3 regions of the Paenisporosarcina sp. TG-14 genome follow, and region 3 is predicted to be linked to each of the others. Evidence: riboswitches for the same ligand, from Rfam matches in the RefSeq annotation. Region 3 holds a riboswitch; each other region holds the start of a gene.
The links. Region 3 has a riboswitch for lysine ahead of dapA (4-hydroxy-tetrahydrodipicolinate synthase). Riboswitches for the same ligand answer to the same signal wherever they lie in the genome.

Region 1: linked by a shared signal. The riboswitch ahead of C406_RS0103080 (Na+/H+ antiporter NhaC family protein) and the one ahead of dapA (4-hydroxy-tetrahydrodipicolinate synthase) in region 3 are both predicted to bind lysine.
Region 2: linked by a shared signal. The riboswitch ahead of C406_RS0106830 (aspartate kinase) and the one ahead of dapA (4-hydroxy-tetrahydrodipicolinate synthase) in region 3 are both predicted to bind lysine.

Annotation. Positions count from the first base shown of each region.
Region 1 covers NZ_AMGD01000007.1:727-8,431, forward strand. Annotated here, with positions in the region: gene C406_RS0103075 (sodium-dependent transporter) at 1-995, opposite strand, end outside; gene C406_RS0103080 (Na+/H+ antiporter NhaC family protein) at 1,195-2,754, opposite strand; lysine riboswitch at 2,895-3,081, opposite strand; gene yunB (sporulation protein YunB) at 3,135-3,908, opposite strand; gene C406_RS0103090 (bifunctional metallophosphatase/5'-nucleotidase) at 3,955-5,319, opposite strand; gene C406_RS0103095 (sulfite exporter TauE/SafE family protein) at 5,332-6,156, opposite strand; gene sufB (Fe-S cluster assembly protein SufB) at 6,267-7,664, opposite strand; gene sufU (Fe-S cluster assembly sulfur transfer protein SufU) at 7,683-7,705, opposite strand, start outside.
Region 2 covers NZ_AMGD01000020.1:18,977-26,681, reverse strand. Annotated here, with positions in the region: gene C406_RS0106850 (electron transfer flavoprotein subunit beta/FixA family protein) at 1-719, shown strand, start outside; gene C406_RS0106845 (electron transfer flavoprotein subunit alpha/FixB family protein) at 757-1,731, shown strand; gene trxA (thioredoxin) at 1,922-2,236, shown strand; gene uvrC (excinuclease ABC subunit UvrC) at 2,330-4,120, shown strand; lysine riboswitch at 4,163-4,344, shown strand; gene C406_RS0106830 (aspartate kinase) at 4,533-5,756, shown strand; gene C406_RS0106825 (J-domain-containing protein) at 5,814-6,185, shown strand; gene C406_RS0106820 (YslB family protein) at 6,327-6,740, opposite strand; gene C406_RS0106815 (succinate dehydrogenase cytochrome b558 subunit) at 7,015-7,626, shown strand; gene sdhA (succinate dehydrogenase flavoprotein subunit) at 7,683-7,705, shown strand, end outside.
Region 3 covers NZ_AMGD01000028.1:55,503-63,207, forward strand. Annotated here, with positions in the region: gene C406_RS0110010 (ABC transporter permease) at 1-58, opposite strand, end outside; gene C406_RS0110015 (ABC transporter substrate-binding protein) at 87-1,169, opposite strand; gene C406_RS0110020 (ABC transporter ATP-binding protein) at 1,234-2,451, opposite strand; partial or broken gene C406_RS19495 (DJ-1/PfpI family protein) at 2,579-2,846, opposite strand; gene C406_RS0110030 (hypothetical protein) at 2,912-3,154, opposite strand; lysine riboswitch at 4,104-4,283, shown strand; gene dapA (4-hydroxy-tetrahydrodipicolinate synthase) at 4,418-5,308, shown strand; gene C406_RS0110045 (winged helix-turn-helix transcriptional regulator) at 5,369-5,716, opposite strand; gene C406_RS0110050 (iron-containing alcohol dehydrogenase) at 5,844-7,010, shown strand; gene C406_RS0110060 (acyltransferase) at 7,380-7,705, shown strand, end outside.

The DNA of each region.
Region 1 (7,705 bases), on a different contig from region 3:
ATACCAGCTAATGTAAGTGAAAGGAAGAACAAGACGCCAAACAGTCCGTTCATTCCTGGGAACTGGCTAATTATTTGTGGGAACACCACAAAAGCAAGACCCACGCCTGCAGATGCAACGTCAGCTACTGCAACACCTTGTGAAGCAGCCATAAATCCTAGAGCTGAGAATACACCTATACCTGCAAGTAATTCAAAACCTGAGTTAGCAAAACCTGTTATAAATGCATTATTTGTAATATCAGACTTTTTAGGAAGATAACTAGAATACGTAATCATAATAGCGAATGCAATTGATAAACTAAAGAAGATGTGTCCATATGCAGCAACCCATACTGCTGGATTTGTTAATTCAGAGAAGTTAGGTTCAAAAAATGCTGTTAAACCAAGTCCCGCTCCATCCAACGTAACTGCTCGTATTACTACTAATAAGAAAAGAATAACTAATGTTGGTATGAAGATTTTATTAGCGAGTTCAATTCCTTTTTTAATACCTGCAAATAAAATAATTAATACAATAACCCAAACAAGTAGTAAAGGTATTGCTACTCCGGGTACTAATCCACCCGCTTCACCTGGTACATCGCCTAATTTTAAAACTGTACCAAATAAGAATCCAGCAGTATCTTCTCCCCATGCTTGGTTAACAGAATACACTGTGTATTTCATCGCCCAGGCAATAATGACTGCATAGTATGTTGATATTACAAAGGAAACAAATACTGCCCACCAGCCGAGCCATTCTGCTTTTTTCCCGCCCATGCGGAAGAATGATAATGGTGCGGAACCGCGGTACTTATGTCCCAAAGTGAATTCTAAAATAAGAATAGGAATACCGGCTGTTAAAAGCGCGAATAAGTACGGGATAAAGAAAGCGCCTCCACCATTTTCAAAAGCTACGTACGGAAAACGCCAAATGTTTCCGAGTCCTACCGCGGAACCAACTGCAGCCAGAATAAAGCCAGCTCGTGATCCCCATTGAGAACGTTGTTCCATGTTTTTTTCCTCCTTTTTGTTTCGCCCCCAAAAGTACTATTGTAATATTAGGAAGCTTGTTTATATTCAGATTATTTATTAATCTAAAACTAGTATACTATAGTGAATTAACTTGTAAAGATGTTTTTTTATATAATAAACTATTATTAAATAAAAAAAAAGCAAGGGAATAAACCCTCGCTCTGTATATGTTTACCTATTAATTTGTCGATTTTTCGCTCATCTTAATTAAAACATAAAATAGTATTGCAAGAATAGTTATTACAAGTCCCAATGATAACCAAACGGACCCAGTTAATCCTAAAACTAAGTACCCAACTGATGCAACGGCTGCTGAAATTAATGCATACGGTAGTTGAGTCGTGACGTGATCAATATGATTACATCCAGCACCAGTAGAAGATAAAATGGTCGTATCTGAAATCGGTGAACAATGATCACCTAACACGGCCCCTCCTAGCACTGCTGCTAAAGTAGGTAATAACATCGTAGGATCAGCGCTAATCATTATGGTTCCTGCAATCGGTAATAAAATTCCGAAAGACCCCCATGAGGTACCTGTTGCAAATGCCATACCTCCAGCTAATATAAACAGAATAACTGGTAATAAACCTATTGGAAGATTGGCATCGATTACTACTTGAGCTAAATATTCGCCTGTTTTAAGCTTATCTATAATAAACGTTAATGACCAAGCAAAAACTAATATTAACACAGCAGGTAGCATGGATTGAATTCCGCTCCAAATTCCTTTACTAAGATATGAAAGGTTGGCTTTTTCATTTTTTCCGAACTGTAAGAGATAAAGAACAATAGATACAACTGCACCTGCAGTACCACCAATTAACAATGACTTCGGTACATCAGTATTCTCAAAAATTGCCCAAATATCTAGAACACCTGCATTTTGATATCCTGTCCATAGCATTGCTCCGATTGTCGCAATTACAAGTGTAACAATTGGTAGAACTAAGTCTTTTACTTTCCCATGACTATGAACAGGGAAATCTTCTTTTAATTGACCAGGAATATCTTTTTTTGGATCAAACACTTCCCCTGTATCGATTGCTCTACGTTCATGTTTTTTCATTTCCAATAAATCGAAGTCTGTAATCGCTACGAAAAACACCATAGCAAGTGCTGCAATTACATAAAAATTCATTGGTGCCATCATGATAAATGCAGTTAATGGTGAGTATGTTATAACTGATTGAGTAGCCAGTATTGTCCCAATCAATCCAATTAAATATGCTCCCCAGCTTGATACTGGTGAAACTACACAAACCGGTGCAGATGTTGAATCAATAAAGTATGCTAACTTAGTACGTGAGATGCGGTGATGATCCGTTATTGGACGTGCAATTTGTCCAACAGCTAAAGCATTAAAATAATCATCTATAAAGATAACCACACCAAGAAATGCAGTTAATAGCTTAGCTCCTCTTCGCGTTTTGATATGCTTTACTGCCCACTCTGCAAACGCTCGACTTCCACCAGATAAACTAACGAAAGCTGTGATGATGCCTAGTAAAAATAAAAAGAGAATAATAAAGACATTATACGTATTTAGTCCTCCATCCCAAAATGTCACTTGGAATGATTGCCACAAACTTACTAGCGATTTACCTGGTGAGAATGAATGAATTAGTAAAGCTCCTAAAACGATACCTGTACCTAGTGAGATCAGTACACGACGTGTAAGTAAGACCATCACAATTGCAAGTATTGGGGGTAAAATTGATAATATAGTTCCTGACATACCTATGTTCCTCCTCCGCATGGGGGTGGTCACAGAATACGAGTAAGCATACAAAAAGACTGGAATCTTTAACATTCAAAATGAATGTTAAGAAACCAGCCCAGACAAGTTGCGAATAGACAAATTGATGTATCCTACCCACGATCTGTAGCTCACCATTTATATGCATTTCGCCTATAAATGATAGTGTTATTCTTGTTTAGAATAACCCCAATAAAATACTGTTAGACACAATCATTTTACTTCGGCAAAACTCCCTTTTACATACGGTCTTCGTTATCATCCTCGCGTATGTTACTAATAAGTTATGCGGCCTCTACCCATCGATATTAATTTCATTTCCTATTTTAACAATAAACGGACCTTATTGCAATAACTTATTATGGAGCGGATGGAGGTTGATACGGTACTTCTACTTGTGGTGCATTCGCTCCGCTTCCTTTAGTATAAATTTGAGGAACAGGACTAGAAATTATTCCAAGTGCAACTGGAATTTTTTGTTCAATTACCGTCGCTTTTGTTGCGAGTGGGACAATAACTTGTACATTGACTGTGATAACAACACTTACATCTATCATTGCATTGTTAATTCCAAATTCACGAATATCATAAACTACGTTCGACTGTAAATTTCCAATAACATGAAAACGTATTGGAATTTTAGGTCCTAGATTTCCAAGGAGTGGGATATTTGTCGCTTGACCAAGAGGAACTAAAAATACAATGCCTCCGTTATCTTCCATTGCGTCTGGATCATACTCTATATCATCCAAATAAGGTAAATTGGCCAAGTTGCCTTTTTCAGCTTGTTCTAATTGGGTCTGTACCAAGGTTATGATATCAGCTTGAACACGATTAATTATTTCCGTATTAAATTGAGTCGTCACAGTACCTGGGGATTCTGATGGAACTTCAACTATGATATCAGTTGCATTCATTAAATCTGCGGTTCGAGAGTTAATGGCTTTACTAACAACAAGTGATGCGATTTTTTTGGATTGTACCTCTGCATACTGTAAATAGATTGGGGTTAAACGAACATTCACGAGATAAAACATTAAGCCAACAGAAATTACGACAAAAACAAAGAACACAGGGATAATGTTCTTGCCTTTCCAATAGATTGACCTTTTAGAAACTTTACGTAGTCGCACGAAAACCCTCCTACGTCATGTTACGACAAGGAGGGTTCATTTATACCTATATAAGTTGTTGTTTTTGTCCATACACAATTAAAACATCTCTAATGAAGTCAGACATAAAATAAGTCTTTGGTGACTCTTTAAATATGGGGTAAAAGTAACCAAATGTGAACATGTCAATGGTAGCTAAACGAACAATTTCTGTTGGTTCTATCCGTCTATTTTGAACAAATAATATTTGATCAACAACTGTAAATTGGTGTGTAATCATTTTTCCCATCACAACACCACGAAAACCTAAACCTTTAATCTCTAAATTTGGCCAACTTTCATTTAACGACAATAAATATATATCTTTTAACTCTTCACCTGTTAGTTCAATTACACATGGATTAATCGGATGTGGCATCATTTTGTGAATATCAAAATATGAGACTTCCTGTTCTTTTAGATCTGACAAAAATAAACCAGCATTAAATAAGGCACAATCCGTTTGGCAAAACGCAGTTAATGCTTTACCAAAATAAGTTGATAAAGCAGATTCTTTAAACCACTCTTTCTTAAACGTCTCATTATGGATAAATGCAGTTTCCATTAAATTAGCTTTACCAATAATGGCTAATTCTTCTAGAAATTCATCCTCATTTGCACATTCTTTCAGTTCATTTGTATCATATAAATGAGCTTGTTTTTTTACAATCAATTTCGCTTCTAAATCAAAATCCACGGTAACATGTCCAACATAATAGCCATATTTACCAGCTGCAGCTAACAAAGAATTATTAATTAATTTTCCTTCGTGGAAAATATGGTGTGTATGTGCACCGAAGATTACGTCAATATCAGGAAATTTCTCTGCCATTATCTCATCTTCATTTATACCTAAATGGGACATGCAGATAATGATATCTGTTTTTTTCTTTAACTCCATTAATTGATTACTCAAAGCATCAAATGCTTCAGTCACTTGCCATCCCAATTGACTATAAAACAGCGTGTATTCAGCTGTAAGTGCTGTTACACCAATTTTCGTTCCATATATAGTTGTCAATATAGTTGTTGGAATTAACCACTTTGGTAATTTTCCATCTTGCTCAATCAAGTTTCCAACTACTACATCAAATTGAGCATGAAGATATAAGTTTTCTAATTCATTGTGCGAAAGTGTAATTCCTTCATTATTTCCAATAGTTGCCACGTCGTATTGTGCTTTATTTAAAAGGTCAACATTTCCTTTACCTAATGTTCCCTCTGTAAAGATATGTGAACGATCGATATGATCACCAAGATCTAATGTGAAACTTGATTCGCCTTCTTCGAGATGCCATTTTTTTCGTGTTGTTACGAGTTCATGAATTCGTGGCCAATGTTGAAAATGACTATGTAAATCATTGGTATGATAAAAGTGAATGGTTTCAATCATTTGGTCAACTCCTTATCCCATCAGCCCCGCTACAATCGAACGAACACCGAGTAATAATAAGATTATACGCAAAGCAACTACTAATGTTTCCGATTTAATACGTTGATTTAAAGTTGCTCCAATTTTCGCTCCAATAAAGGCTGCTGGTATAACTGGAAGTGTATACAACCATGGCACATTGCCTAAAGAAATATGACTAGCTGAATTTACTAAAGCTGATAAAAAGACCATAAACATCGAAGTACCAACCGCTACATGTGGGGGGAATAAGAATAATAAAATCATAGCTGGTACAATGATGGATCCACCACCAATTCCAAATAAACCAGATGCAAAACCAACACCAAACGTTAAAATAAGAGCAAACCATACTGGATAACCATAAACATAGTTTTTTCCATGAGTATCTGTAAAAGTTTTTTTCTTGCCGTTATTAACAAACCATTTTACTGGTTTTATATATTTTCGAACCAGTAATAAGGTAGATAACATAATTAATAAAATCCCAAAGTATAAATTAAATGATGGCAAGTCTAATCCTTTGTTTACCCATGCCCCTAAAATAGTACCAGGCACACTTCCTACAAAGAAGATGAGAGCACTTCGATAATCTACAGTCCTTGCTTTCATGAACGTTAAAGTAGAGGCTAAGCCTGTAAAAATCATCATAATAACAGATAGCCCTACAACATTCTGAGGAGTAATCCCTGAAATTAATCCACTGGATCCCCCTAAGAAAAGAGTAGCTGGCACTAGGATAATACCTCCACCAAGACCTACTAAGGCACCTACAACGCCAGAAAATAACCCAACTAGTGCCAGTAGTACATATTCCATACCCATTCTCCTTCAAACTTATCTAAATCCATTTGTTCATTATCATATCATATATTTCATCAAACAAAGAAAACCTCGCCTTAAGGCGAGGTTTTAAAGAAATTAGATATTTAGCCGATTGAACCTTCCATTTCGAACTTAATCAAACGGTTCATCTCAACTGCATATTCCATAGGTAATTCTTTTGTAAATGGCTCTATAAAGCCCATTACGATCATTTCTGTTGCTTCTTGTTGCGAAACTCCTCGACTCATCAAGTAAAACAATTGCTCTTCAGACACTTTTGAAACTTTAGCTTCGTGTTCTAAAGATACATTGTCATTCAAAATTTCGTTATAAGGAATAGTATCAGAAGTAGACAAGTTATCCATGATTAACGTATCACATTCAATGTTTGAACGTGCACCAGATGCTTTAGGACCAAAACGAACAACACCGCGGTAAGTTACTTTACCACCTTGCTTCGAAATTGATTTAGAGATAATCGTTGAAGAAGTGTTTGGCGCTAAATGAATCATTTTCGCTCCTGCATCTTGATGTTGACCTTTACCTGCAATGGCAATCGATAATGTCATACCACGTGAACCTTCACCTTTTAAGATGACTGCTGGGTATTTCATTGTCAATTTAGAACCGATGTTTCCATCAATCCATTCCATTGTTGCATTTTCATCACAAACTGCACGCTTTGTCACTAAATTATAGACATTATTTGCCCAGTTTTGAATGGTTGTGTAACGGCAATATGCATCTTTTTTTATAACAATTTCAACAACTGCACTGTGTAGAGAGTTCGTTGTGTATACAGGTGCCGTACAACCTTCAACATAGTGAACATGTGCACCTTCATCAACGATTATAAGCGTACGCTCAAATTGCCCCATATTTTCCGAGTTAATACGGAAGTATGCTTGTAACGGTGTTTCTACTTTAGTATTTGGTGGCACATAGATGAAAGATCCACCTGACCATACTGCTGAGTTCAATGCTGCGAACTTATTATCTGTATTCGGAATAATTGTACCCCAGTATTTTTTGAAAAGTTCTTCATTTTCACGAAGAGCTGCACCAGTGTCTTTAAATATAATTCCCATATCAGTAAGTTCTTGTTTCATGCTATGGTAAACGACTTCAGATTCATATTGAGCAGAAACTCCTGATAAATATTTTTGCTCTGCTTCTGGAATTCCAAGTTTATCAAATGTACGTTTAATTTCCTCTGGCACTTCATCCCATGAAGTTTGAGTCGCTTCTGATGGTTTTACATAATACGTAATTTCATCGAAGTTCAGTGGAGCTAAATCTCCACCCCATTGTGGCATTGGTTTTGAGTAAAAAATTTCCAAAGATTTTAAACGGTAATCCAACATCCATTGAGGTTCTTCTTTCATATTTGAAATTGTCTCAACGATTTCCCGAGTTAATCCACGTTTTGAACGGAAAATAGAAACGTCTTTATCATGGAACCCATATTTATAATCTCCAATTTCAGGCATTTTTTTAGCCATCATCTTTCCTCCGTTCTATTACGAATGTGATTCGTTTTCTA
Region 2 (7,705 bases), on a different contig from region 3:
TTTCAGGTGGCCAGATTCAAGAAGACGGCGCTGAATTTATCATTAATCCTTACGATGAGTATGCGATTGAAGAAGCTATCCAAGTTCGTGAAGCACACGGTGGCGAAGTGACTGTATTGACAATGGGTGGAGAAGATGCACAAAAGCAACTTCGTACAGCACTTGCAATGGGAGCTGACAAAGCTGTTCTTATTAACGTAGAAGATGACTTAGATGAAATGGACCAATTTACAGCTGCTCAAATTTTAGCGGATTACTTGAAAGATAAAAACCCAGACTTAATTTTAGCTGGAAACGTTGCGATTGATGGTGGATCTGGACAAGTTGGACCACGAGTAGCTGACTTATTAGATATCAACTATGTAACAACTATCACGAAATTAGAAATTAACGGAACACAAGTTAGTATCGTTCGTGATGTAGAAGGCGATTCTGAAATGATTGAAACATCATTACCACTTTTAGTTACAGCTCAACAAGGGTTAAATGAGCCTCGTTATCCTTCTTTACCTGGGATTATGAAAGCGAAAAAGAAACCTCTTGAAGAAGTTGAATTAGATGATTTAGATATTGATGAAGATGATGTTGAAGCGAAAACGGAGACAATTGAAATTTACTTACCTCCTAAAAAAGAAGCAGGTCGTGTATTGCAAGGCGATCTTTCAAACCAAGTACAAGAATTAGTAGAATTACTTCGTAAAGAAGCAAAAGTCGTTTAATCGAATCTAAAGATTTGTAATTGGAGGGAAACACATCATGTCAAAAAAAGTAATCGTATTAGGTGAAGCACGTGAAGGTGCTTTACGTAATGTATCTTTTGAAGCAATCGCTGCAGCGAAGAAGATTTCAGGTGGTGGAGAGATTGTAGCTGTTCTTTTAGGAGACTCTGTTCAATCTCTAGCAACTGAAATGATTCATTATGGAGCAGACCGTGTGGTAACTGTTGAACATCCACATTTAAAAATATATACTTCTGACGGTTACAGCCAAGCATTTATGGCAGTAGTTGAAGGTGAGAGTCCAGATGCAGTTGTTTTCGGACACACAGCACTCGGAAAAGATTTATCACCTAAAGTAGCAAGTAAATTAAAATCAGGCCTAATTTCAGACGTAACAAGTATCGAAGGCGAAGGTTCAGATGCTGTATTTGTTCGTCCGATCTTCTCTGGTAAAGCATTTGAAAAAGTGAAAATCAAAGATGGTATTGATTTCATAACGGTTCGTCCTAACAACATTGAGCCATTAGCTCACGATGATAGCCGTACAGGGGATGTATCATCAGTATCAGTTGAGATAAAGAACCTTCGTACAATAATTAAAGAAGTTGTTCGTAAATCAACTGAAGGCGTGGATTTATCAGAAGCGAAAGTAATTGTAGCTGGTGGTCGTGGCGTTAAGAGTGAAGCTGGTTTTGAACCATTAAATGAATTAGCTAGAGTATTAGGTGGAGCAGTTGGAGCATCTCGTGGAGCATGTGACGCTGACTACTGTGACTACTCTCTTCAAATTGGACAAACAGGTAAAGTGGTAACACCTGACCTATACATTGCAGCAGGTATTTCTGGCGCAATTCAACATTTAGCAGGTATGTCTAACTCGAAAATTATCGTGGCAATCAATAAAGATTCTGAAGCGAGCATTTTCAAAGTTGCTGATTATGGAATCGTTGGTGATTTGTTCGAAGTCATTCCAATGTTGACAGAAGAATTCAAAAAAATGAAAGCTAATTAATACTAAAAAAACTCCGCAAAATGAATTTTTTGCGGAGTTTTTTTGTTTAAAATATTTTTAAAAGGTTAATATACCTAAGAAGGATTAGGTCTAGAAAGTAATTTTTCGCTTACTGAGCAGAATAGTAGAAGCGCTTTTTCTCACATGCTATACTACGTTTACAGTTTGTATTTGAAGGAGGATATTTATTATGGCAATTGTACACGGTACAGATCAAAGTTTTTCAAGCGAAATTTCAGACGGTTTAGTTTTAGTCGATTTTTGGGCACCATGGTGTGGTCCATGTAAAATGATCGCTCCAGTTTTAGTGGAATTAGACGCTGATATGAGTGATAAAGTTAAAATTGTAAAAATAGATGTGGATGAAAACCAAGAAACTGCTAGCAACTTCGGTATTATGTCTATCCCAACATTAGTTCTTTTCAAAGACGGGAAACCTGTTGATAAAGTAGTTGGATTTAACCCGAAAGAAGCATTAGTAGATTTAGTTAACAAACACGCATAAAATTGCCCTTTAGTCAGGAACAAGTATATTGACATATTAAGAAAATCGGGTACCCAAGGGCGCCCGGTTTTTTTTCAGTAGGTGATGATAATAGTGAATGAATTAATACAACAGAAATGTACGATATTACCGGACCAGCCTGGTGTTTATTTAATGAAGGACAGGCAAAGTACGATTATTTATGTTGGAAAAGCCAAAGTATTAAAAAATCGAGTACGTTCGTATTTCACTGGCAGTCATGACGGAAAAACACAACGTCTTGTCAATGAAATTGAGGACTTTGAATACATCGTTACATCTTCAAACATCGAAGCATTGATTTTAGAACTGACCTTAATTAAAAAACACGATCCTAAATATAACATTATGCTAAAAGATGATAAAACATATCCCTATATTAAAATAACAGGTGAAAAACACCCGAAATTAATTACAACCCGGCAAGTTAAAAAGGACAAAGGAAAATATTTTGGTCCTTACCCAAATGCATATGCAGCTAGTGAAACAAAAAAATTGTTGGATCGATTATATCCATTACGCAAATGCACAACATTACCGGACAGAGTTTGTTTGTATTATCATTTAGGTCAATGCTTAGCGCCTTGCGTAAAACCAATTGAGCAAGATGCCTATCGTGAGATTATTGATGAAATAACACGATTCTTAAATGGAGGATACAAACAAGTCAAACAAGAATTAACAGGGAAAATGTTAGTGGCTGCTGAAAATTTGGAGTTTGAACGAGCAAAAGAATACCGCGATCAAATCACGCATATTGAAACAGTCATGGAAAAGCAAAAAATGATGACGAATGATTTTACGGATCGTGATATTTTTGGCTATGCAATTGATAAGGGCTGGATGTGTGTACAAGTTTTCTTTGTACGACAAGGCAAATTAATTGAACGCGATGTATCTATATTCCCTTTATACCAAGATCCTGATGATGAATTTTTAACTTTCTTGGGACAATTTTATGATCAGCCTCATCATATAAAACCAAAAGAAGTGCTGTTGCCTATTTCAGTTGATTTGGACTTAGCCAATCAACTACTCGAAGTAAAAGTGGTTTCGCCAAGTCGCGGGCAGAAAAAACAAATGATTGATTTAGCGACAAAGAATGCTGAAATTGCAGTACGTGAAAAATTTCAACTAATTGATCGGCAAGAACAGCGAACGATAGGTGCTGTTGACGATCTCGGGAAAGCTATGAATATCTCGCCACCTCTAAGAATTGAAGCTTTCGATAACTCACATATTTACGGGGCTGACGCGGTCTCAGGGATGGTATCGTTTATAGATGGAAGACCTAATAAAAAAGACTATCGTAAATATAAAACGAAAACAGCGGCACGTCATGATGACTACGGGGCGATGCGAGAAGTTATACGTAGACGATACACGCGTGTATTAAATGACCAATTACCTTTACCTGATTTAATCGTTATTGATGGTGGGAAAGGACAAATGGAAATTGCCCGGGAAATTATTGAAGATGAACTTGGTTTATCTATACCGATTGCAGGACTCGCAAAAGATGAGAAGCACCAAACTTCTTCATTGTTATATGGGGATCCTCCTCAAATTATTCCGTTAAAACGGACGAGTGAAGGATTTTATTTACTTCAACGTATTCAAGATGAAGTGCATCGATTTGCCATTACATTCCATCGACAACAAAGAGGAAAACATACCGTCGCATCTGCTTTAGATGGCTTTGAAGGTATTGGACCAAAACGTAAAAAAATGTTATTAAAACATTTTGGATCAGTAAAACGTATCAAAGAAGCAACAGTCACTGAATTGAATGAATCAGGATTGCCTTTGAAAATTGCTGAATCAATGTCAACATATTTTCATAATGAAACATTGTCAAAAGAGTAACCATGTGCTATTGTTGACACACTGAAATTGAATCACTTAATAAGTGGTGATAGAGGTGCGAAAATCATCAGTAACCTGCTAGAGGATGAACAGATCCGACGACTGCAGGTGAAAGGGGAATTCGCCGAAGTTCGACATAAACTGTATCTTATGTCGCGCTGGTTTTGCATTGAAAAAATGCAGGATTGTCAGAATCTAAATGATTCTGGAGGGCTATCTCACATGGACGCTTCTTTCGAACGGCCATGCATGGAGACAGCTTTTCACGAATTTTCGTGGATAAGCTGTTTTTTTATATTGATAAACTTTTATTTTTGCGTATCAGTATAGGAAAAGACATCATCTTGCACTATTTTGGATGCAATCTTGTTTTTCTAATTTAGCTTCTTTGGAAATAAAGGGAGAGTTAACATTGAGTCGTATTGTCATGAAATTTGGTGGGACGTCTGTTGGTAACACTGAACGTATTCGTAACGTCGCAAAACGTGTTATCGGAGAGACTGCAAAAGGTCATGAAATTGTAGTGGTTGTCTCAGCTATGGGGAAAACAACAGATGAATTGCTGCGTTTAGCAGAGGATTTATCCGCAGAGCCCTCAAAACGCGAAATGGATATGTTGTTATCAACGGGGGAACAAGTGACAAGTGCTTTATTAACAATGAGTCTTCAACATATGGGGCAAGATGCGGTATCATTTACCGGCTGGCAAGCGGGCATTGGAACTGAATCCGTTCATCGTAATGCTCGGATTGAACACATCGATACCATTCGGATAGAACAAGCTTTGAGTGCTGGTAAAGTGATAGTTATTGCTGGATTTCAAGGGTTGGATGCGTTTGGTGAAATCACGACACTCGGTCGTGGAGGCTCAGATACAACGGCAGTTGCTATAGCTGCATCAATTCTAGCGGACCGATGCGATATTTATACCGATGTCGATGGCATTTATACGTCAGATCCTCGTTTTATAGAAGGTGCCAGGAAATTACAAGAACTGTCATATGATGAGATGTTAGAACTAGCAAATTTAGGAGCGGGTGTATTACATCCTCGTGCTGTAGAATTCGCCAAAAACTTTTGTCTGCCACTCAGTGTTCGTTCAAGTTTAAGCGAAGAAACAGGCACCATATTATTGGAGGAACCAACAATGGAGAAAAATCTAATTGTGCGCGGTGTCGCATTTGAACCAGAAATTGTTCGTATTACGATTGCATATGAAGTGCCATTTAATGGCTCTCTCGCTAAAATTTTTACTATGCTTGCAAGATATCATATAAACGTTGATATTATTGTTCAAAGTATTATGGAAGGGATACAACCAAGTGTGTCATTTTCAATTAAAAAAGAAGATTTTGCCGAAACAATTCACATATTAAAAAGCAATAAGGATGATTTAGGTTACCAATTAGCGAATTTTGAAGAGGGCTTAGCTAAAGTATCAATTGTTGGTTCTGGAATGGTTTCAAATCCTGGTGTGGCTGCTCAAATGTTCGATCGACTTCGTAAAGAAGAAATCGCTGTTAAGATGGTGAGCACCTCAGAAATTAAAGTTTCGGTAGTTATCCCTGAAATTGACATGTTAAAAGCAACAAATGCTTTGCACGATGAATTTGGATTAGCTGTAGTTCGAGTGTAAGAGTTTGTCATGCTATGATGATGATATTCTGATTAACATGAGAGGCAGTGAAAGTTAATGAACTGGCATATCGTGGAGGATTTAATCAAAAAAGCACAGCGTGATGGACAGTTTGATCATTTGCCGGGAGCAGGGAAACCTTTGCCACCAGATGAATTTGCTCATTATCCAGAAAATATTCGTATGGTTATGCGCATATTAAAAAACTCAGGTCATGATGCAGAAGCGCAGTTTATTAAAGAAGAAATAAGTGATTTGCAACATCAAATGAAAAAAGCTACGCGACAAGAAAAGACTGAGCTAGAGCAACAGTACAATCAAAAACTCACAAAAATGAATCAACTTTTATCTAAAAAAGGAATTAAGACAAATAGTAGTGCATTTAAACAATACCAATCTCAAATAGACGATAAGTTTAAATGGGATTAAAAAAAGCTGGCAGTCACTCCATATGGAAGTGGCTGCCAGCTTTTTTATAGATAAAACTGCTTTAAATTTGTAAACTGAACAACTATTATAAATTTCTGTGTCTAACTAAGTAGCCTACCATGGTGTGCTATTCTATGCTGTTTAAATTTTCTCTTTTAGATCCCATTTCACGTGGAATTGAATGACGTTCTTCTTCAGGTCCTTTTCTTCAAAGCATTCGGTCAAAAAGCCACCTAGTTTTTGTTGTTGTTGTGCTAAAAAACCTGCCTCTATGCGAAAGCAACGTTTTTCGATTTGGAGTAAATCAGGTTCTCCTGTTAATTTGTAAAAGGCTTCATTTTTTGTAAGGCGTTCAAGTGTTAACTCACCCCACCCAGCTTCTTGAAAAAAAGAAGTCGTTTCTTCCATTGAAAACATCTGAAACTTACGAGCTAATTCTTTTCCTGACCAGTATAAAATATCGCTTTCGTGCTTGCCTAGAATTGTAGAAAGCACATGATCCCGAATTAATTCATAACCAAAAGTGGGTACTGTTTTTGTGTCTGTCATTGTCATTTAAATCTCACTTTCTAAATAAATTCGCGTCAAAATTTTTTGAATATAAGAATTTAACATAGGCAAGGTAGAAAAACTATGCAAAATCGAGAATATATCTGCGTTTACTTGTTGTTTCTAGTGCGCTCCCTTGCCTTGACGCTCCCTATCGATGGGAGTACAATAAACATGTCATAATATTGTACCATGATGAGATATGCAGTCAATATTGCTTTCGTAGCATACGAAGGCTTGAATTTGTCTGACTATTTTAAGTACCGAGGGGGTAATAGATTTGTCGAAAGATAGTGATTTTTATTTACGCCGTTTGCATTCTCTACTTGGGATCATTCCGATTGGTTTGTTCTTGACGCAACATTTAGTAATAAACTATTTCGCAACACGAGGCGCAGCGTCATTTGAAACTGCGGCACACTTCATGGAGAATCTTCCGTTCCGCTTGTTTTTAGAGTGGTTTGTGATTTTCTTGCCATTAATGTTCCATGCATTCTATGGTCTCTACATAGGATTCACCGCAAAGAATAATCCAAAACGTTTTGGTACTTTCCGTAACTGGTTGTTTGTTTTACAACGATTTAGTGGAGTCTTCCTTGTCGTGTTTATCGCATGGCATATTTTTGAAACAAGATTCCAAGCAGCAATTGGTGCAAAAGAAGTTAATTTTAACATGATGGCTGATATTTTAGCGAATCCATTTATGTTTGCTTTCTATGTGGCAGGTGTTGTAGCTGCAACATTCCACTTTGCAAATGGTATTTGGTCATTCCTAGTAAGTTGGGGTATCACTCAATCTCCTAGGTCACAACATATTTCTACTTATGTGACGATAGGGATCTTCTTAGCATTATCTGTAGTCGGCATTCAAGCACTTCTTGCATTCGTGTAAAAAGTTTATTAATTGAAAGCGTTTGACTACTATTAAAAAGAGGAGTGAGGAAAATCATGGCAAAAAGTAAATTGATCGT
Region 3 (7,705 bases):
ACTTTCTACTTATCTGTTTTACTGGAGGAATAGCCACCCTTTCCTGAGGAAGACTCATATCATCACATCCCTTTTTTATCCTTAAACTATTCTAATAACCATTCTTGGAAACGAGTATTTACATCATCAAAGTTTTCAACCCACCACTCTAAGTCAACAATAACTTGAGATTCACGATTTTTCCCGGTCTGACCAAGTTCTCCAACCGTTTCATCATCCAGTAACTCTAACGCATTTAAATTAGCTGGGGAGTAAGGAATTAGTTTTGAAAATTCAGCTTGCTGTTCTTTCGCTACAGCAAAATTAATAAACTCCATTGCTAATTCTTTATTACTTGTACCCTTTGGCACTACCCATGAATCTGCCATTAGAATAGCACTATTATATTCCACATTTATAGGTGCACCTTCTTGTTTAGCGGCCAAAACTCGACCATTCCAAGCTCCTGCAAGACCTACTTCACCACTTGCAAGTAATTGTGGCGGCTGTGCACCAGTATTCCACCAAACAGTTATATCTTCCTTAATTTTATCTAGACTTGCAAGTGCCCGCTCAACATCTAGCGGATACAATTCTTCCGGATTTACACCATCTGCAAGCAATGCCGCTTCAAACGTTCCTGTCGGATACTTCCATAACGAGCGAGCTCCTGGGAATGTTTCTGTATCCCAAAACTCCTGCCAGTTTTTAGGTTGGCTTCCATCTGGAAATGCATCTGTATTATAAGAGATTGCTACCGAGAAAAGTTCTGCTCCAACCCCATGTTCATGAATAAGTTCTTCCATAACACCTGTTTCGTCAATAACATCGTAATCAAGAGGTTCTAAAAGCCCTTCATTTGCACCACGAATTACAAAATCACTATCAACATTTACAACATCCCATTCAACGTTACCACTTTCAACCATTGCCTTAAATTTCCCATAGTCAGTTGGGGATTCAATAATAATTTCGACATTGTTTGCTTTTTCAAAAGGTTCAAAAACTGCCTTTGCATGGGCCTCTGTTATCGCGCCTCCCCAGTCAACAATAACTAGTTGATCGCTTCCTTCTGTTTTTGTCGGTGTATTACTACCTGAGTCTCCAGATCCTCCACTAGAAGAATTAGAGCTACACCCTGATATTACTAGAGTAAAAATTGAAAGGATGATAAATAACATCTTTTTCATTGCGTTTCCCCCTATCTTCTTCTATATAGACTTCAATTTCTGAAGTAACTATCATACTCAGACTTTATGGAATACTAGTTGTCATTACCACTTTTCTAATGGGTTCTTCTTTTACAGTTGCTTGTTCTTCTGTAATGTCTTGGTCATCACGTAAAACAATCGTTGCGTTGGTGGAATCCCAACCTATGTAAATCTCATTCTCGTTTTTAATTTCCCTAGCTAGGTAGGATGGGATTTTTATAAAGATATCCTTGTTAAATGGCGATGTGGTAGTAATATTCAACGCCTCACCTACATAAATGGATTCCTTTACTTTTACATTAAATTCAGTGTCAAATGTTCCTTTTTCTTTAGAAATCCTTATTTCCTCAGGTCTAATTGCAAGTAAAACATTCTGTTGGCTAACAAAATCTTTAGGATTTTCAAGGGCTACAGCGGAAACCATACCGTTTACAAGCCTAATATATGCCTTTCTATCAGTTATACTCTCGATCGTTCCATCAAAAAGATTAATCTCCCCAATAAACTCAGCTACAAATTGATTAGCCGGTCTACGATACAAACCTTCTGGAGTATCAACCTGCATTACCTTTCCTTCTTTCATTACACAAATTCTGTCTGACATCGTAAGTGCCTCTTCTTGATCATGTGTGACACTAATCGTAGTAATTCCAACGGCTCGTTGAATTCTCTTAATCTCAATTTGCATTGTTTGACGAAGCTTTTTATCAAGTGCACCCAAGGGCTCGTCCAAAAGGAGCAAAGGTGGATTAAATACAATTGCTCTAGCTAGAGCTACTCGTTGTTGCTGTCCCCCAGATAATTGTTTAGGATACCGATTTAAAAAGGAGGTTAGTTCCACGAGTTCTAAAATTTCATTTACTTTTTGTTTTATTTCAGTTTTTGATAATTTTCGAAGTTTAAGAGGGTAAGCAACATTTTCAAAAACTGTCATATGGGGAAACAATGCATAGTTTTGAAATAACATTCCTATATTGCGTAAATAAGGTTCTTCCGTTGAGATATCAATATCATTTAATTTGATAGACCCTTCGCTCAATGGTTCAAATCCAGCAATTAATTTTAAAAGCGATGTTTTACCAGATCCGCTTGGGCCCAAGATAGTTAAGAATTCCCCTTTTTCAACAACAAGATTTACATTGTTTACAGCTTTAAAATTATTTTTATAATATTTTGTCACGTCATTAATTACCATACTCGCACCAAATGCCATAGAATCTCCCCCGATACATAGTTGTCGAAAAAAAGTCTTATCAATCACTATATCCTCATAAGTAGAATATCTTATTATTTGATAATAGTTTAAATATTATGAAAAATTATATCTTTCATAATATTGTAATTCTTTTCTAAACTATTAGCATTTTACATAATGTAAAATTTAAGAGCTAAAAAATTCCTTCTTTGTCCAACTCTAAGTTATTCTTATTTTTATTTGCTAGAACTTCAATAAACTCTCTTGTATAATCAGATAAAATCGGCGGTCTTCTACTAGAGATGAGGTGGCCATCCACAACAACAGTTTCATCCAACCATGTTGCCCCTGCATTTTCTATATCATCCTTAATCCCAGGTGTACTTATTACGGTTTTTCCTTGTAAAATTTTTGCGGATTAATACCCAACCAGCATGACAAATTTGGCCTATGGCTTTTCTTGTTCATTTATTGTTAAGCTGATCTTCAGCTAATGGAAATTTAGATGTATCTCTCTTATGGATGTCTATCGCCCATTGAAAATGTTCAATCGCAACCATTGTCTATTGTCATATTCTAAATACGCATAACGATAATGGGCTTCCGGATTATCGCGGTCAATCTGAAGAATATTTTTGTATACATAAGTCGCTGCGTTAGAATCCCGATACTCTCCAGTCTTTGCGTATAAAGCATTTTCCATCAGTTCTTCTATAAAGCCAACCTTTTCTTCGTCACTCACCATGTTCAATTTGACTTTCAATCTCATCAATTCATTTCTCAACTGCTTTTCCTTTTGATCAGAGGAAAACTGTTAGGTGTTTCTTTCAGTTCTTTTAACTTTAGCTCCAATTCATTCACTCTTTCCAAACTAGACTGGGCAGGTTTTTTTCGATTAATCATTATCTCACCTCGAGATTTTTATTAATATGTAAGGATTAGCATCTGCTTTCACTATATGAATAGCCCATTTCAGTTAGTAACATTGGAAAAATTTTTTTGGAGTTGGACTAATGATTATAGTTAAAGATATTAAATGGTGGCCGAAATTGCATCCTTGGCCTCTTCTCTCCGTGGAATAAGTGTCACATCTTTAGTCAACCAATTAGGAAAGCATCTGCCGTCTCTACCGATATTATTTCTTTAATTTATCAGAATATCTAAAAGTATGGTTGGACTTGAAGCCAGCTGAGAAAGAAACTCCTACTACGAAATAAATTCAGGAATAGTGCTAAGATTTTGCAACTCCCCTCTTCATCAATCGTTGAAAAACTTACATTATTAAAGTTTATAAGTGTGTTTAAATTGAAAAAGGCGACATTTCGTATTGCTTACTATGATTCCTTCAGCAAGGTCATAATTCGTTTGAGGTTTACTGCGACATTAACAAGTGATTGAAGTGGAAGGCGGCGACTCCGGCGGGAAAAGCGAGACAGACGAGACCCCACAGGTAGCGCTAGCGGACGAGGAGGCTTGGCGCTCGCTCCGCGGAAAGCGTCCGCCTGAAACGGAAATCACCTTTACTAGTCCATAACTAAGAAATTATAAATCAACTTTTTCAGTGCCCTTCATCAATCCTACTGATGAAGGTGGTTTTCTGCCGTCTCTTCTATATTATTTCCCTAATTTATCTAATACTAATTATATTCCCTTGCATCTACAAAGCTTTATTGGTAAAGTAGATTTAATTAAATACTTTCTTACTTCAAAATATTTGAAGTGAGGATAGAGGCGCAAACATCAATAGTAAACAATTTGAGGATAATGAGATCCTATAATGGTTGTTGAAAGGGATATTTGCCGAAGTAGAGAGAATCTCATGTTCTCAAAACTGGTTCTGTTATTGAATAAATACGGAACTGTCATATAGGCAAACTATATGGAGGGCTATCCACGCATAGGGACGACTTGGACTAATAAAGTTACGTTTCTATTGCAACAGCGGACCCTCGTTGTTGCTTTTTTGCGTTTACAAGAATACGGCCTTCACTACCTCTATATTTTATAAACTATATAAAAGGGGAGAAAAGTAATGATATTTGGCCAAGTTTTAACAGCAATGGTGACACCATTTAATCAGCAAGGTGAGATTGATTTTATCGCTACAAAGGCTTTAATTAACCATTTGATAGCTAATGGTACGGATGGTTTAGTTGTAGCAGGAACAACAGGTGAATCTCCTACACTAGACACACAAGAGAAAATTAAGTTAATTAAATTTGTTGTAGAGGTTGTTAATGGAAGAGTCCCTGTTATAGCGGGAACTGGATCAAACGATACGAGAGCATCGATCAACTTAACGAAGCGAGTAGAAGAAACAGGAGTCGACGGAATTATGCTCGTCACTCCATACTATAACAAGCCCTCTCAAGAAGGATTATATCAACATTTTAAAACCATCGCCCAGGCAACATCATTGCCGGTAATGCTATACAATATTCCTGGACGAAGTGTAGTAAACATGACCGTAGAAACGATTGTAAGACTTTCGGCAATCGACAATATTGTATCGATTAAAGAAGCAAGTGGTGACTTAAATCATATGACTCAAATCATTAGCCAAACACCTAGTAACTTCAGCTTGTATAGTGGTGACGATGGGCTAACATTACCTGTTTTAGCCATCGGTGGTGCTGGAGTTATTTCGGTTTCTTCACACATCATTGGGAATGAAATGCAAGATATGATTAAAAACTTTAAAACTGGGAATTTAGATGTTGCAGCATCTATCCATAGTACCCTCCTTCCTATTATGGAGGCATTATTCGCTGCACCAAACCCAGCACCAGTTAAAGCTGCCCTAAATATGAGAGGCATTGATGTTGGTGGAGTTCGCCTACCCATAATTCCTTTAAACAAAGAAGAAGCAAAGACACTACAAAGAGCAATTCAACCTATTCAATTAGAGTTACTTGTTAAATAGGTGAAATATGAAAGAGCAGCCGAAATTGTATCTTCGGCTGCTCTTTTTATATTCACTTTATTAAATAATTTCGTCTTCATTTACCACTGTATCCATATAATTTTTTCCCCAAGAATACATCGACTCCAGTATCGGCATTAAAGTCACTCCATTTTCTGTAAGCGAATATTCTACTTTTGGAGGAACCACAGCATAAACTTCCCGATGAACAATCTGATCAGCCTCTAGTTCTCTTAACTGATTCGTCATCATTTTAGGCGTTATATTTGGAAGGAGTGCTTTTAATTCACTAAACCTCTTCGTTCCCTCTTTACCCAAATACCAAATGATGATCATTTTCCATTTACCACCAATTATTGACAACGTTAATTCTTTTTCACAATTCAAATCATCTATATTTCGTTTCATCTACATCACCATGTCCTTCCATAGTATCTTTTTAGATACTATATCACAAATAAGTGCGTACTTCCTTATATTAATTACATGGTTTACACTAATCCTTGTAGACAAAACAGAAGGAGTGAATCTTATTATGAACCGTTTTACAATTCCAAGAGAAGTCTTTTATGGTGATGGGGCTCTCGATAGATTAAAAACACTCGAAGGTAAGAAAGCTGCACTTGTAATCGGAGGAGGATCCGTAAAGAAAAACGGAAACCTTGAAAAAATAGAAGGACTCCTACTCGAAGCAGGCGTTGAAACGAAAGTTATTGAAGGGTTTAATATAGAACCAACTGTACAAATGGTCCAAGATGGCGCAAAAGTTTTAAATGATTTTGAGCCAGACTGGGTTATCGGCATTGGTGGGGGTTCCGTGATGGATGCGGCAAAAGCTATGTGGTTATTCCATGAACATCCGGAATTAACATTTGAAGAGGCGGCAATACCTTTCACATTGCCTAAACTTCGCACAAAAGCCAAGTTTATTGGTATTCCAACAACAAGTGGTAGTGGTGCGGAAGTATCAAATTTATCCGTAATCACTGATGAAAAGACCAAAATAAAGTATCCAATAGCTGATTTTGAATTGACTCCTGATATTGCAATCATTGATCCAGTGATGGTAGAAAGTATGCCTGATAACATCACAGCGGATACAGGAATGGATGCATTTACGCATAGTATTGAAGCATATGTGGCTAAACCGCGTACTGTTTTCACTGATTCTTTAGCTATCGGAGCTGCTGAAATCGTTAAAGATAATCTTCTTGCTTCATATAATGGTGATCAAGAGGCTCGTAAAGAAATGCATAACGCACAAGCAATGGCTGGTATGGCTTTTGCCAATGCGGTACTAGGGAATGTACACAGCTTGGCTCACAAAAGTGGTCCTACTTTTGGTATTTCACACGGTCGTGCCAACGCGATTTATTTACCTTATGTCATTCAATTTAACCGTACAGTTGTAACAGAACGCTTTGCTAAGATTGCTACTAGACTTGGTTTAGAAGGCAAGACAAACGATGAACTTGTTGATTCTTTAGTTGCCTATATTCATCAGCTTAATGCTGATATGGGGATTCCAAAAACACTACAAGCATTCGGTGTGTCTGAAGAATTATTTAAAGAGCATGTAGATGTGATGGCTGCTAACGCCATGACGGATCCTTGTACTGGTACAAATCCTCGTGAAACTACAGAAGCGGAAATGAAAAATCTATTTGTAGCCGCTTATTATGGTGAGGATGTTACTTTTTAAGTTGTAGTATTAAGAATTAGATAGATTTTATTAATTAAGCCATCATGTAGTGGATTGAATGATCATCCACTACATGATGGCTTTTTATATATATATCATTGATTTTTGTTTCCATATCGTACAAATAATCCAAGATGGCGCAAAAGTTTTAAATGATTTTTGAGCCATACTGGGAAATCGGTATTGGTGGGGATTCCGTGATGGATGAGGCAAAAGCTATGTGGTTATTCCAGGAGCATCCGGAATTAACATTTGAATACTCTATGCGAATAAAATTAAAGATTGTGAGATAACTCATAAATTAAATCTTATATGCTATTCTTACACAGTATAAGTGTTATTAAAAACCTATCTATAGGGGTGTAAAGAATGAAAAGATTTTATTATCTAGACTACTTACGAATTTATGCGACTATTGCTGTAATCACTATTCATGTATCAGCTACTGCGGTCAGAGCTAATCCTTTTGAAACAGGCTTGTCAGGTTGGCTTAGCGGTAACTTTTTTGAATCATTAGCACGTGCATCAGTTCCAATTTTTATCATGATCAGTGGAGCTCTTCTTTTAAATGACAATCGTTCTCTTCCCTATAGTCAATTTTTGAAAAAGCGAATAAGTAAAATAGCGATACCTTTACTATTATGGAGTATTATCTATTATTTAGCAGGTTCTTTCAGTAATGAATACGATTATTC